2 regions of the Lysinibacillus sp. UBA5990 genome follow, and region 1 is predicted to be linked to the other one. Evidence: riboswitches for the same ligand, from Rfam matches in the RefSeq annotation. Region 1 holds a riboswitch; the other holds the start of a gene.

What was found. Region 1 has a riboswitch for FMN ahead of B3D94_RS14085 (ECF transporter S component). Riboswitches for the same ligand answer to the same signal wherever they lie in the genome.
Region 2: another riboswitch for FMN. It lies ahead of ribE (riboflavin synthase); the one in region 1 lies ahead of B3D94_RS14085 (ECF transporter S component).

What each region holds. Positions count from the first base shown of each region.
Region 1 covers NZ_DJAY01000015.1:316,862-325,146, forward strand. Annotated here, with positions in the region: gene ccsB (c-type cytochrome biogenesis protein CcsB) at 1-915, shown strand, start outside; gene B3D94_RS14065 (response regulator transcription factor) at 1,031-1,747, shown strand; gene B3D94_RS14070 (ATP-binding protein) at 1,740-3,515, shown strand; gene sigX (RNA polymerase sigma factor SigX) at 3,594-4,127, shown strand; gene B3D94_RS14080 (RNA polymerase subunit sigma) at 4,124-5,407, shown strand; FMN riboswitch at 5,562-5,749, shown strand; gene B3D94_RS14085 (ECF transporter S component) at 5,968-6,555, shown strand; gene B3D94_RS14090 (sodium-dependent transporter) at 6,739-8,085, shown strand; gene glnA (type I glutamate--ammonia ligase) at 8,277-8,285, shown strand, end outside.
Region 2 covers NZ_DJAY01000015.1:572,857-581,141, forward strand. Annotated here, with positions in the region: gene B3D94_RS15295 (ABC-F family ATP-binding cassette domain-containing protein) at 233-1,858, shown strand; FMN riboswitch at 1,971-2,096, shown strand; FMN riboswitch at 2,215-2,340, shown strand; gene ribE (riboflavin synthase) at 2,524-3,162, shown strand; partial or broken gene ribB (3,4-dihydroxy-2-butanone-4-phosphate synthase) at 3,190-3,780, shown strand; gene ribE (6,7-dimethyl-8-ribityllumazine synthase) at 3,825-4,292, shown strand; gene B3D94_RS15315 (spore germination protein) at 4,443-5,906, shown strand; gene B3D94_RS15320 (ATP-binding protein) at 6,168-7,475, opposite strand; gene B3D94_RS15325 (histidine phosphatase family protein) at 7,957-8,285, shown strand, end outside.

The DNA.
Region 1 (8,285 bases):
GCGTTTATTTTAATTTACTTTATTTATCGTTTATCTGCACTTGGATTAGTAGCATTACCAGTAGCACTTTTAATTATCGCTTATGCTTCAATGTTCCCGAAAGAAGTAAGTCCATTAGTGCCCTCATTACAAAGCCATTGGTTAACAATTCACGTGATTACAGCGGCATTAGGGCAATCTATTTTAGCGATCAGTGCTGTGGCTGGACTTATTTACTTATTAAAGGTTGTAGATTTAACGAAGCCTTCTAAACAACGTTTTTGGTTAGAAGCTGTTATGTACTGTCTTGTAGTAGTTGTTGGGTTTGTCGCTGTGACATCTACATTCAGTGCAATGGATTATGAATCTAGCTACAATTACGTGGATAAAGAAGGAACAACGCGTAAAATTATTTACAATTTACCACCAGTTTTCGGTATGAATGAGTATGAGGCGGTTGAAGAGCATGGCATGTCACCAATAGTAGAAATGCCAGCATTAATTAATGCGAAGAAATTAACAACTGTCTTTTGGTCTTTATTAGTAGGGTCTGTATTGTATTTATTAATTCGCTTAATTGCACGTCGTCGAATAAGTGCTATTTTCCAACCACTTGTGAAGCGTGTTAATTTACAATTACTTGATGAAATTGGCTATCGTTCAGTGTTAATTGGTTTCCCTGTATTCTCCCTAGGCGCTTTAATCTTTGCGATGATTTGGGCGCAAATTGCTTGGAGTCGTTTCTGGGGTTGGGATCCTAAGGAAGTATGGGCTCTTATTACATGGTTATTCTATGCGGCATTCCTACATTTACGTTTATCAAAAGGCTGGGAAGGTCAAAAATCTGCTTGGTTAGCATTAATTGGTTTCGGTATTATATTATTTAACCTAATTGCTGTTAACTTAATTCTTGCAGGTTTACACTCCTACGCATAACCTGTGAAACAACAAGCCTTTTCGCTCTAGCGAAGAGGCTTTCTTTTCTTTTCAATATGTGTCACACCATGTACAATAGAAGTTAGAGAAAGATTGGAAGAGAGGGATCGTGAAAGTGTCAGAAAATATTTCAGTATTAGTAGTAGATGACGAGGATCGAATTCGCCGCTTATTAAAAATGTATCTGGAGCGAGAAGGATACCTTGTTGACGAGGCAGAAAATGGTGAACAAGCGATCGAAAAATCTTTAGAAAAAGAATATCACTGTATTTTACTTGATATTATGATGCCTGAAAAAGATGGGCTAGAAGTGTGTGCAGAAATTCGTGAACGCGCTGCAACTCCTATTATTTTATTAACTGCTAAAGGCGAGGAAGCTAATCGTGTTCAAGGCTTCGAGCTAGGAGCAGATGATTATATTGTAAAACCATTTAGTCCTCGTGAGGTAGTGTTACGTGTGAAGGCCATTTTACGTCGTTCACAGGCATTCTCACCAACGACAAATGCATCCTCTTCAAAAGATTTAGTGGTGTTCCAGCATTTGATGATCGATCATGATGCACACCGTGTAACGGCAGAGGGCATTGAGGTGAATTTAACACCAAAAGAGTATGAATTACTTTACTTCTTAGCGAAATCGCCAGACAAAGTATTTGACCGTGAACAACTACTAAAAGAGGTTTGGCATTACGATTTCTTTGGTGATTTACGTACAGTTGACACACACGTAAAGCGTTTACGTGAAAAGCTCAACCGTGTTTCTGAAAACGCTGCTAAAATGATTGTGACGGTTTGGGGCGTTGGTTACAAATTTGAGGTTGTCAATGAATAGAATATGGAATAGTGTTGTCGGGAAGCTATGGGTAACCATATTGCTTCTCGTTTCATTTGTATTATTTGTTTTCACGGTATTAATGCTTGAATTTCTTCAAAACTACCATATGCAGCAAGCGGAAATATCTTTACGTCAAACCGCTGCCACTGTGGCAAGTATAGTGGATGACAATGAAACAGCTGAATCGACTTCGGAATTATTAAAAGATATTTTACCTAAAGGCACCAACGCACTAATCGCAATCAGCCATGTAGAGGTATCCTTTGCTATGCAAGAGGGACTCAATAAAAAGGAAATTCAAGATACTATTTTGGCAAATAAATCTTTCCGTGAAGTTTTTCAATCAGATGAACCAATTACTAAAGAAATGATGATGCCCTCCTCTACAGATCAAGAGAAAATGGAATCTTACGTTGTACTTGGTTTCCCATTAAATGTAGAGAATGCTGTACATGGAGCAGTTTTCATCTATCAAAGCCCCGATGCCCTACATAAAACGTCCAAGGAAACGACGAAAATTGTCTTTTTGGCAGCTTTCATAGCATTTGTCTTGACTACATTTTTTGCGTTCTTCTTGTCTTCACGTATTACTTCACCACTTAGAAAAATGCGTGAGCTGGCATTTGAAATTGCAAAAGGGAATTTTGAAGCGAAAATGCCTACGACTCAAAATGATGAAATTGGACAGCTGGCAGTTGCTTTCAATCAAATGGGTCGTCAATTAAAGCATAATTTAGAGGTCATCAATCAAGAGAATGAACAGTTATCCAATATTTTGACATCCATGACAGATGCAGTGATCACATTTAATCGCGACCGTACAATATTATTAAGTAATCCACCAGCGGAACGTCTGATGCAAAAATGGTTTGTAAACAAAGGCTCACAAAGTGCTAAGCCAATACCGCCAGAGCTGTATCATATGCTGGACCATGTACTAATGTTTGAGGATAAGCTAGAAGAGGAAATTGAAATGGACGGTAATTACTATACGTTTACAATTAGTCCTCTTTATAGTGGAGAAATCATTCGTGGTGCAGTCGCTGTTATTCGTGATATGACTGAACAACATCGCCTAGAAAAACTTCGATCCGATTTTATTGCGAACGTCTCTCATGAATTGCGGACTCCAATCGCCATGCTTCAAGGCTACTCTGAAGCATTGATGGATGATGATTTTATTCAAGATCAGGAAGAACGTAATGAAATAACTAAAATTATTTATGATGAATCCAAACGAATGGGTCGCCTTGTCACGGATTTATTAGATTTAGCACGCATGGAATCGGGACATATGACGCTCTATAAAGATGAATTACCAATTAATTCTACATTCGAACGTATTACTCACAAATTTGCACAGGTTGCAAAAGAAAAGCATATTCGTCTACTATTTGATAGTGAATTTAATGACGATGCGATGATTAATATAGATGAGGATCGCATTGAGCAAGTACTCACAAATTTAGTCGACAATGCACTAAGACATACGGACGAGGGATCTGTCACAGTAAAAGTGGAGCAGGAGCCAACATTCGCTAAAATTTCTGTTCAAGATACAGGACATGGCATTCCTCAAGATGATTTACCTTATGTCTTTGAACGCTTTTATAAAGCAGATAAGGCACGTACTCGATCTAAGGGGGGTACGGGACTTGGCTTAGCCATTGCACGAAATATTATAAAGGCACACTCAGGAAATATTATGGTAGATAGTGTGCTTAAGGAAGGTACTACCTTCACATTTTATTTACCATTCGATTAATAACATGGTTTGTTATTAGTTGACTGTAACTTCTGCGAATGTAAGACGACAAATAATATAGAACGGGGGTGGAGTGCATTGAATGACTCCGTGTTCCATCGACTATACGATGCCTATCATCAAGACGTGTTCCAGTTTCTAATTTATCTAGTAAAAAACCGTACACTTGCTGAGGATTTAGCGCATGAAGTTTATGTAAGAGTATTGCGCTCATATGATCAATTTGCAGGCAATAGTAGTGAGAAAACATGGCTTTTTGCAATAGCCAAAAATGTTGCGATTGATCATTTTAGAAAGCAAGCTGTGCGTCAGAAGCATTCGCTTGATTTCTTTGACTGGGAAACGGAACAGCTCCATTCAAACACACCATCACCGGAGGAAATGCTACAGGCCAGTGATGAATTTATGCAAGTAGAGTCAGCATTAGAAAACTGTACTGGCGATCAAAAAATGGTCATTATTATGCGCTATTTCCAGGATTTATCGATTGCAGAAACGGCGCAAATACTTGATTGGACAGAAGCGAAGGTAAAAACAACCCAGCATCGAGCCATTAAATTTTTAAGGCAACAGCTACAGCCGATCAGAGAACAGGAGGCGAAACGGCAATGACACATAAGCCATTTGATGATGAGCAGCTTGAACATGTACTGAACAATGCCCCTAAGCTTTCTGACCACCGTTCGAAAGAAGATATATTAAATCGGTTAATGGCGGATGCTCGCTTGCAAGATAATATCCACCTTCAAGAAGCTATGCAAGAACCTATAGATGATGAACCATCTCAACAGGAAGATGCTATTATTAAAAAGCCTGCGACAAAATCAAAAGTACGTAATATGCAGATTTATATGAGTGTAGCCGCAGTTTTTGTGCTAACAATACTAGTTAGCACAATATTGAAGAACAACCAAGGTGAGCAAAAAGATCAAGCGAGTATTCCTGAAACGGCACAGTATTCTACGATGCAAGAGGATTCAGCAGCAAAGGAAGCGGCAACGCAGGATGAAGTGCTGGATTCCAAAAGTATTGTCGCCGAACATGAGCGCATTTTATCTTTACGTACATCTGTCTATGAGGAGGATGTAAAAGATGCTGTCGTATTCCGTATTGGTTTGGCAGGGCGTGATGCGGAAAGTGTTCCTATGACGTATGTGATACCAAATGAACGTGTGGCTACTGATTTTGGAGAAGAGAAGCCTTCTACCCTACGGATGTATGAAAAGTATGCTCCTCAAATTGACGAGGAGGCTAAAGGATTTACAGAGTATCATCCTTATAAAGGAGAGCTGAAGGAAAAGGAAGATAAGCTCATCCATGTCTTGCCAAAAGAGAATGACTATGATGTTGCCTCTGCTACAGTGAATGAATATAAAGGCACAATGGAAGATACATTCTCGAACTCTGAATATACCGAAGTAGAAATCCAAAATGAAGATGGAACCCTATATGAGTTTTCTCAAGAAGGTGAGCCAAGTCAAGCAATGTCATTAACGAATGCAAAGAACTTTAATTATTACTTGTACCATGATACCAATGGTGCAGAATATTTATCACCAGATTTCCGTCAATCTTTTGAGACAGTCACAGAGGCACTTACAATGATGAAAAATAAAAATGATGATGTCTATACATCCGTAGTGCCTGAAAATGTAACATACACAGTCACTGAACAAGCAGAAGGTGTAGTTGTTACTTTTGATATTCCACTTGATTTAACATCTATGGAACCAATACAAGCAACTCAATTAATTGAGGCCATGATGTTAACTGCTGCTAGCTTTAATCAACAGCTACTTTTAGATAATGTTGTGCAAGAAAGCTGGGAAGGGTTTGATTTGAAGGGTTATTTACCAAAGCCAGTGGGACCGAATAAACAGTTTTTACCATAGTCGAAGGAAGAAAAAAACAAGAGAGGCATTCCTGCATGGCGGGAGTGCCTTTTCTATTTATAAAGCATAGCAATTTAATCGGATTTTTTTGAGCAGAACTATTTACTTTTACTTAGTAATTCTTTATAGTAAAGCTGTAGAATAAAATAATATGATTCATCTTCGGGGCAGGGTGAAAATCCCGACCGGCGGTAATAGAGTCATAAATCGCTAGTGAATACATTCATTAGCTCGTTTGATTTATGTTAAACTCTTCAGCCCGCGACCTGTGCGAATTTTCGCATGGCTGACTTGGTGAAATTCCAAGGCCGACAGTTAAAGTCTGGATGGGAGAAGATGAAGGTACGATCGTCATTCATTGTCATGAAATGAACTATGACCGAGCGCTTTTTTGTATGGCTTATCAAACAGTGCTCAAAAATAGTAAATGAGGACGCTTATTCGTTATGCCTTTCTCCCTTATGCTTTATTAAACGCATAAGGGTTTTTTCATGAAACAATTGAAAGATCGTCACCTTTCTTCTTGCGAGATTGAATCAGCAAAGAGGAGAGAGTTTTCTATGAAGAAAAATGTCAAACTTCAATCGTTTATTACGATTGGTATGCTGAGCAGTATTTCGTTTTTATTAATGCTTTTTAATTTCCCAATTCCGCCATTCCCAGCATTTTTGGAAGTGGACTTCAGTGATATGCCTGCCTTACTTGCAGCAATCACGATGGGACCTGTAGCTGGTATTTTAGTAGAATTGTTTAAAAATGTGTTGGATTGGATTTTCTCAGGCACTCCAACAGGCGTTCCGGTAGGGCATATGGCTAATTTTGTAACAGGTATTTTATTTATCTTGCCAGTAAGCTTTATTTTTAATCGCTTTAAAACAATCGCTGGTCTTGTTGGAGGTTTAGCAATGGGAACAGTTGTGATGGCAGTAGGAATGAGTGTTTTAAACTATGCTGTATTTTTACCAATGTACACTTACTTCTTAGGGATGGAGCCTGTTGTAGGTGATTCACTTTATAAAATGATTGTCGCTGGTATTTTACCATTTAATATTGTCAAAGGTATTTTATTAACGGGAATTATGGCGTTATTATTTACGACGATGCGTAAATGGATTGACCGCCAGCGTTCTATGTATATAACAAAATAAATTGTACTAAACCTCGAGGGATCAACTCGAGGTTTTTTTATGGGGTGGAATGTAGAAAGAAAAATAGAAAAAGGTAATGGGTAGTCAAATTAACACTAGTTCTTTTTTAGTAAAACCTAGTCGAAAGCTATATTTTCATGTAAAATTAGAGAAGAGTTTAGAAAGTTTGAGGAGTTTGAAGAGATGAGTGGAAAAAAAGGACAGTGGTCTAGTAAGTTAGGATTTATTTTAGCATCAGCAGGTGCTGCAATTGGACTAGGAGCGATTTGGAAGCTCCCGTATGTAACTGGGCAAAGTGGCGGTGGCGCGTTTTTCTTAATCTTTGTACTGTTTACATTGTTAATTGGGCTCCCAATGCTATTATCTGAGTATATTTTAGGACGAGGTACACAGTCAGAGGCAATCACTGCCTATAAAAAAATTGCTCCTACGAAAAAAGGATGGGCATGGATTGGCCGCATGGGTGTTCTCGGATGTTTTTTATTACTAACATTTTATAGCGTTGTCGGGGGCTGGATTTTTATTTATAGCGGGCTAGGAGTAGCGGGTGCTGTCATTGATCCGGCTATTGATCCTGGAGAACTATTTGGAAAAATAATTGGTACACCGTGGATTACACTTGTAGGTTTGGCTTTGTTTACATTAGCAAACGTACTTGTAATTTCATTAGGTGTTCAAAATGGTATTGAAAAGGCGAATAAATGGATGATGCCATTGCTCTTTATTATGTTCATTGTCCTAGTGATACGTGCTGTCACATTAGATGGCGCCATGGAAGGGGTAAAATTCTTTTTATGGCCTGATTTCTCGAATATTACCGGAAAAGCTTTATTAGAAGCTTTAGGGCAATCATTCTTTGGATTAGCAGTTGGATTTTCTTGTCTTGTTACATATAGTTCCTACCTCAAAAAAGATGTGAGTCTACCGAATTCAGCAGGCTCCGTGGTTATGCTGACGGTACTTGTTTCATTTTTAGCTGGACTAGCTATTTTCCCGGTTGTATTTGCTTTTGATTTAGAGCCGGCAGCTGGGCCGGGCTTGTTATTTATGGTGCTACCGACAGCATTTAGCCAAATGCCATTTGGGGAAGTATTTTTAGCGATGTTTTTATTATTATTCTTATTTGCCACATTAACGTCCTCGTTTAGTTTATACGAAATTATTGTTGCGGCATTTATGGAAAATAGTCAGAAGTCTCGCTTGGTATGGACTTCATGTCTTGGTGTAGTCGTCTTTCTTGCGGCCATTCCAGCATCTCTTTCCTCTAGCCTGCTAGCGGATGTATCCGTTTTTGGAAAGAATATTTTTGATGCAACTGACTTTTTAGTATCAAACTTAATGCTACCATTGGGTAACTTGTTCATTGCAATTTTTATCGCATATGTCGTGGATAAGGAATTTGTGAAAAGAGAACTGCTAATGGGAAGCCAAATGGGTCAAGGGTATTATTCGATTTACAGGATATTAATGTTAGTCATAGTACCTGTTGTCATTCTCGTAGTGTTCGTAAATATGCTATTACAATATTAAATATATATATAAGGTGTATCCATTAAGTAAATGGGTACGCCTTTTTATGTATCGAAAATCAAGATGAATATATTCTAAAAAAACGATGTTATAAAACCTTACATATATATTGCTGAAAATAAAAAAGTGATGTATTTTAAAAGCAGTCATAAAAAAATGTGTTAACTAAATTTACATTGGAGTGGTGGAAAATGAAACAT
Region 2 (8,285 bases), 260 kb from region 1:
TAAATGGGATGAATAGATTGCTAGACGCCGGTACGTAACGGCGTTTTTTTGTTTAATTGTAAAATTTAACATGCCCTATTGATTATAGGGATGTTTGTAAGGTGCCGTTTATGACGGCGCCTTTTTTTGTGTTTGAAAGGAGTGAAAAGTGATGTGTAACCTTATATGTCCATTTATTTCTTGAGCAATTAGCTTAGTAGTAATGGATAAAATAAATAAGGAGATTGAAAAAATGATACTTCAATTAAATGGAATTAGTAAGAGCTACTTGGGAGATCCGATTCTTTCAAAGATATCAATGAAATTGGAACGTGGCGATCGGATTGGACTTATAGGTGTAAATGGAGCAGGAAAATCAACACTACTAAAGATCATTACAGGGGATCTTTCTTATGATGAAGGCGACATTTTTATAGGGAAGGGAATTAAACTAGGTTATTTGCGACAAGATAGTGGGTTACAGCCAGACCATACGATTTGGACAGAAATGCTTGGCGCATTTACTGAGCTTCAAGAGGCTGAAAAGGAACTTCGAGAGCTGGAAATGCAGATGGGTGAGCCTTCCTGCATAAATGACCCTGAAAAGCTGGAACAAGTTATGAAGAAATATGCGAGCAAATCAGATTGGTTTTCACAGCAAGGTGGCTATGATGTCGAGGCAAAAATAAATAGTATGTTAAATGGAATGGGCTTTGGGAGTACGCCGACAAACACACTTGTCGCATCATTAAGTGGCGGACAGAAAACTAGACTGGCACTTGCTAAAATTTTATTAGAGCAGCCGGATTTGTTGCTGTTAGATGAACCGACTAACCATTTAGATTTTGCGACTTTAAACTGGCTTGAAAGCTATTTACGTGGCTATCAGGGGGCTATTCTTGTTATTTCTCATGATCGTTATTTTTTAGATGCCCTTGTCAATGAAATTTATGAGATTGAACGTACCCATGGAACAAAATACAGCGGTAACTACTCTAAGTATGTGGAAAGCAAGGCGAAAAATCGCGAATTAATGGAAAAGAAATATACAATGCAGCAGCAGCAAATCGTCAAAATGGAGAATTATATTGAGCGGAATATTGCGATGGCTACTTCCTCAAAAAGCGCCAAGAATAAAAGGAAGCAGCTTGAACGAATAAGTCGTCTTGAAAAGCCTCGCAAGGATCTAAAACACGCACAAATGGCATTTGCTACAGATAAGAAATCACATAAAGAAGTGTTGAAGGTAAAAGATGTAGTGCTCTCCTATCAGCTAGAAGATAGCAGGAAAACATTAGTGCAAGATATTGAGTTTTCCTTGTATAGAGGCGATCGGGTTGCATTAGTAGGTCCCAATGGTGTTGGGAAATCAACCCTATTAAAGGCGTTATTACATGAATTGACACCGGACCGTGGCGTTATCGCATGGGGGAATGGTGTGACAATAGGCTATTATGATCAGGAGCAAGAGACATTACATCCTAATAATACGGTATTACAAGAGGTTTGGAGTACTTTCCCTTCAATGGAAGAGGCAAAAATACGATCAGTACTCGGTAATTTTTTATTTACGAAAGAGGATGTATTTAAAAAGATAGCCTCCCTTAGCGGTGGGGAAAAAGCACGTGTAGCATTAGCAAAGCTTATTTTGCAAAAAGCCAATGTACTTATAATGGACGAGCCGACCAATCATCTTGATTTATTGAGCAAGGAAGTATTGGAGGAGGCGCTATTGCAGTTTGATGGCACCTTATTATACATTTCTCATGATCGTTATTTTCTTAATAAGCTAGCCAATAAATTGCTTGAATTATCACCAACTGGGATGACGGCCTTTTCGGGAAATTATGATGATTATGTGCAAAAAATAAGCCATTAAAGGATTTAGGGGCCACCTCTATAGCAAGAGGTGGCCCCTTTTTTTAAAAATTACAGACAGAAGTATAGATAATATAATTAAATAGTGTTATCGTAAGAACTAGCTAAATAAAATGATCCTTCGGGGTAGGGTGAAATTCCCAATCGGCGGTGATGAAGTCATTCAAAGTCCGTGAGCGCAAGCTGATTTGGTGCAAATCCAAAACCGACAGTAATAGTCTGGATGGGAGAAGGGTATAAGTGCGAGCTTTTTAAATTCAATGTAATTTAGAAGGTCTATTTGACTATGCATTTATGACACTGCTTCCCGCGAATATGTTGGGAAGTTTTTTTATTTAGCCAATCAATTGAATAGAAGATGTTCTTCGGGGTAGGGTGAAATTCCCAATCGGCGGTGATGAAGAAATTCAAAGTCCGTGAGCGCAAGCTGATTTGGTGCAAATCCAAAACCGACAGTGATAGTCTGGATGGGAGAAGAACAAATAAGATCATAGTCTATGGAAAAAATGAATATCCAAGTAGGCTTATTTATTGATGTCTTATACTCCCAAAACCCCTTTGTCAAAGGGGTTTTTCGTTTTATATAAGCTTTAGAAGGGAGACGGATAGAAACCCAAAAGCGATGGATAGAAGCTACGAAAGATCAGTGTGAAAGTAGGTGAAGAAATGTTTACAGGTATTGTAGAGGATATTGGCACTATTAAAGCCTTGCAAAGCAATAAGAACAGTATGAAAATTACGGTTCAATCATCTAAAGTTGCTGAAGATGTAGGGTTAGGGGACAGTATAGCAGTCAATGGTGTTTGTTTAACGGTGACCCATTTTACGGATGAAGAGCTTACGATGGATGTTATGCCTGAAACCGTCAAAGCTACAAATTTACATCAGCTGACAATAGGTGATCGGGTTAATTTGGAGCGTGCCATGCCTGCTAACGGGCGATTTGGGGGGCATTTTGTTGCTGGTCATATAGATGGCATTGGGAAGATTTTACGAAAGCGTCCAGTGGCCAACGCGGTTTATATTGATATCGAATTGTCTGAGGAACTAACAAGCTTCTGTATTCCAAAAGGCTCCATAACGATTGATGGCACAAGCTTAACAATCTTTCAGGTTGAAACGAATCAAGTCACTATTTCACTGATTCCTCATACTTATAAGGAAACGATTTTAGGTATGAAAAAAATGGGCGCATTCGTCAATATTGAAACAGATTTAGTCGGTAAATATATTTTAAACGTCTTGAAAGATGGGCAAGGCAAGTCAATGATAACAAGAGATTATTTGGCACGACACGGTTTTTAAGATCACATAATGAGGAGATGAAAAATAGTGCTACATGCAATTGAAGATGCCATAGAGGATTTAAAACAAGGGAAAGTGATCGTCGTAGTGGATGATGAAGATCGGGAAAATGAGGGGGATCTTCTGGCGCTTGCTGAATTTATCACTCCGGAAACGATAAACTTTATGGCGACTTATGGAAAAGGTCTAATTTGTACACCGATTTCGCAGGAGCTAGCATATAAATTAGATCTGCACCCAATGGTTCAGCATAATACGGATAACCATCAAACTTCATTTACCGTAAGTATCGACCATATGGACACAACAACGGGGATTAGTGCCTTTGAGCGAGCTTTCACCATACAAAAGATGCTGGAGTCTCAGGCAAAAAAAACTGATTTTCGTCGACCAGGACACATTTTTCCACTAATCGCAAAGGATAATGGTGTCTTAGAGCGAAGAGGCCATACGGAGGCGAGCATTGATTTAGCCAAGCTTTGTCACAGTATTCCTGCTGGAGTAATTTGTGAAATTATGGGAGACGATGGTCACATGATGCGCTTTGATGAATTGACAAAGTATGCAGCACATCATGGATTAAAAATGATTTCTATTGAGGCGTTAGCCGCTTATCGTAGTCAATCATTTACAACAAACTAAAAACGAAGGAGATATAAAAAATGGGTCAAACGTTTGAAGCACAATTAATTGGGACGGATTTAAAAATTGCAGTAGTCGTAGGTCGATTCAATGAGTTTATTACAAGTAAATTATTAGATGGTGCAATGGATGGGTTAAAACGACACGGTGTAGATGAAGCTTCCATTGATGTTGCATGGGTGCCAGGAGCTTTTGAGGTGCCTTTCATTGCGAAACAATTAGCAGAGACAAAGAAATATGACGCCATTATTGGTTTAGGTACTGTTATTCGTGGTTCTACGACACATTATGACTATGTATGTAATGAGTCTGCCAAAGGTATTGCGAATGTTTCCTTAACAACCAATGTGCCAGTTATTTTCGGTATTGTTACAACAGAAAATATTGAACAGGCGATTGAGCGTGCGGGAACAAAATCGGGTAATAAAGGCTATGACTCCGCGATCTCGGCAATTGAGATGGCTAATCTACAAAAAATGATTGGCTAAAGACATCCTGAATAGATTATAACAGTATTTGTTTCTTGAATAATTTTTATGTCCATGGGAAAAATATGCCTAAGTATATTTATTACATGTCGAAGTTTTCATAAATGTACTAAACTTGAGCAGGCTCAGTAGGAGATGAGAAGTATTTCAATGGAACAAATGATGAATTTGAAAATGTTGAAATCACTATTTCAACGCTCTGCTGATGTGATATTCCAACAGTATAAATTTCAGCAACATACGGTCCATATGATAACCTGTGATGCCATGATAGACGAAGAACTCCTTCAAACAGTTGTGGTCGAACGTGTCCAATCCTTATTTAATAGTGGTTCTGATGAGACGTTAGAGGAGCTAATTGAACAGCATCTTCACGTTCCCTATTTACAAAAGGTCACTAAAAAGGAGGATATGATTACAAGAGTCTACAAGGGCCATGTCTTATTATATTTTGAGGAAGATCACTTGATTTATTCCAGTGATATTTCAAATAGACCTAATCGTGAGCCGGGGGAAACAACGCTTGAGCTAGTTGTAAAGGGACCAAGAGATGATTTTATTGAAGATATATTTATTAATATTGCTTTATTAAGAAAACGTTTACCTACAAATTCATTTAGTGTAGAAACATTAGAAATCGGTCAACGCTCTAAAACAACAGTAGCCGTTTTATATATGGAAGACATTGTGAATTTGAATATGCTAGAACAAATCCGATTACAATTACAAAAAATTGATACAGATATTGTCGTCAATGGTGATTTGCTAATGGAGGCAATTGAACAAACGGCAAAAGTTCTCCCTAGACACGATTATACGGGAAGACCAGATTTTGCTCTTCAAGCATTAATGAGGGGACGAATATTAATAATGATCGATGGCGTTTCCTATGCCATGATTATTCCCGCTAATATTATGCTGCTCTTTAAAACATCTGAGGACAATGAATATCCGATCATTGTCAGTTCAATGGAACGGGTGCTCCGAATATTTGGGATACTGATCAGTATGTTACTTCCTGGTTTTTGGCTAGCCGTAACAACTTATCATCAAGAGCAGCTCCCATATCTTCTACTTGCGACAGTGGTTGAATCTAGAACGGGATTACCATTTCCGACGATACTAGAAATAATGATGATGCTATTTATGTTTGAAATGTTCCGCGAGGCAAACTTACGCTTGCCTAGTGCCATCAGTGGCTCAATCAGTGTTGTTGGAGGGTTAATTATTGGAGATGCTGCGATTAAAGCTGGTGTGACAAGCCCTTCGATGATTGTTATCATTGCAATTTCAAGCATTGCTGCATTTACACTGGTCAATCAAGCCTTTGTGACCGCAATGAGTATTTTTCGGTTAATCATCATTTTATTTTCAGCCTTTTTGGGTCTATTTGGATTTTTTATTTCAGTATTTTTCATTATCATTTATGCAGCAAATATGCGTGTCCTAGGTGTGCCCTATATTAATTTTAGTGCAGATTTCGAAAAGGGTAATATTGGAAAATCTTTACTACGTTTATCGCCGAAGGGCTATAGTCTACGTCCTTCCTTCCTAAAACCACAGGACAGGACAAGAACTGCTAATAATAAATCAAAAAAAGATCAGGGTGTATGACCATTACCAGACATCAGACTGTAGACAAGCTCAAAAAAATTAGAGATTGTCTACAGTCTTTTTTACATTAAATTGCCACTATGGGAGGGGAGCTGTTTCTCTCCTTTTTCCGTAGGAGCTGTTACCCCTAGTACCAATCAACTTTTAAGAAACCTTAGGCTGAACTTCTATTTCTACGCATGTGAAAGAGAAGAAGAACAACAAACGCCATTGAGAGTTATCTTCTCAATGGCGTTTGTATCAAGCTCTCTACATTTTGTGCTATTTAAAAGGAATATGGACGATGGCAGTCGTTTCAAGGTGTTTCGATGATTCAATCGAAATATCTCCATGATATTTATGGACAATTTCTTTCACAATAAATAGTCCTTGCCCTCGAATTTTACCATTTTCATGCTTTTTCGTAGAGAATCCTTGTTTAAAGATTTGGTTTGCGTCTACAATATTCGGTCCTGTATTGGTAATTTTAAATTCATATTGTCCTTCATCAGCTCGACAACAAATCATAATTTTACGTTGCCCCTCAGGCAATTCATTCGCAGCATCAATCGCATTGTCAATTAAGTTCGATAGAATCTTGATTAAATCGGTCGTTTTAATTTTATTAAAATCGCCCTGAGAGATGGTAAAATCCATATCAATATTATGATTCTGTGCTGTTAGCTTTTTCGTTTGTAATAATATGGATAAACCTGGATGGTCAATATTTAATTTTAATGATTTAATCGCTTGTACTTCTTTAGATAGTGATGCTAAATATTGTTTTGCTTGATCTGTTTTTTCTAACTGTAAAAGGCCATGTAAAACTTGGATATGGTTCGTGAAATCATGACGTAACGATGACACCGAAGTAATCAACGTTTTGATCTCTGCTTGGTAAGTGTCTTCTGTAGCTCCTACTTCCTTCGCTACCTCTTTTTGGTACCATCTTTGTAAAAATAAAAAAGAACCAGCAACAATTAAAATAAATACACCATTGAAAATAAAAATAAATAGGTTATCTTCAATTACTTTGCCTTTAATACCATTCAGTGTATCTGCACTTATATCAATGCCTAGGTAACCAATTATTTTGCCTGTATCATCTTTAATTGGCGCACCAACAGATAAATAAGAACCATGGACTGAATCATGGATTACCTCTGTGACATAGGTTTCACCATGATAGGCTTTTTCTACTTGTTTAGCTGGAACAGTACAAACCTCACCTATTTCAAATCCTTTTTTTAGTTCACTTGGCATGCCCATCACCATTGCTTTTGAAACTTTTGGATTATCCACCTGTAATGTATAAACAAATAATGCACCTAGCTTTACCCTTGCATCATTTAAGTAACTTCTTACTTCCCAATAATAATCATTCTTTTGCGGATTATTCAAAAATTGCTGATAAGCAATTGTATCGATAGAAGAAGCAATGGAATTAGCAGCCTCAAGACTTTGATTAGCAATTGATTCTTCAACGGTCTTTTTAATTTTTACATAGGAGGTAATGATGTTTAAACTTGTAAACAAACATAATAAAATTGTGGATAGAATTAATATAAGCTTTATTTTTCGATTTTTCATATTACTCGGGACTTCCTCATCTATTAATATTCTAGAATATTAATTAACTCTATTTTTTGTTTGTAAACCAAACAATGCTTGTTTATCCTACATAAATTAAAACACAAAATCAATATGACTTTAAAATTACACACCGTAAACACTAGTTTAATAATCCTTTACAAGAAAGTAAACTAAAAAGGTGAAACAGCACATTTTATGTCTCATTTCCTATACTCGTGGAAAATTCAAAAATTTTCTAAAACAAAGGTCACATAAAAAAGAATAGGTGCCAGTCATATATAATTTTTTCGACAAATTTGTAGATAAAGTACTGTATATAAAAGTTGAGGGGAACGAGGAGCAGCGACTCATGCGGAAATCGATAGTTTCATTATTTCTATATAGAGGAAAAAATCTCTCTGAAAAATAGGGAGCTTTTTTCTATTTGGAAGACATACATTACAAAGAATAAAGTGATAAAATGAAGGGGATGAAAGAATTGGAAAAGGATCTCCTGAAATTATTAAAAGAGGGAGGACTTATTTTATATGCAAGACATGGGACTGCAACAGTTGGTGTAGATCAAGCTAATGGTCTATTTCAAAGTTGTCAGTATCAAAGAAATTTATCAGAACAAGGCCGTCATGAGGCTATTTATTATGGCCAAATGTTACGTTATTGGCAAATTCCCATCCTTGCGCCTATCATAGCAAGTCCTTTCTGTCGAACGATTGAAACAGCTCTGTTGGCTTTTCCAAATGTTCAAGTACAGATTGACCCTTTTTTGTTTGAGATCTTTATGTTAGGTGGAAATCTTTCGAATGTTCA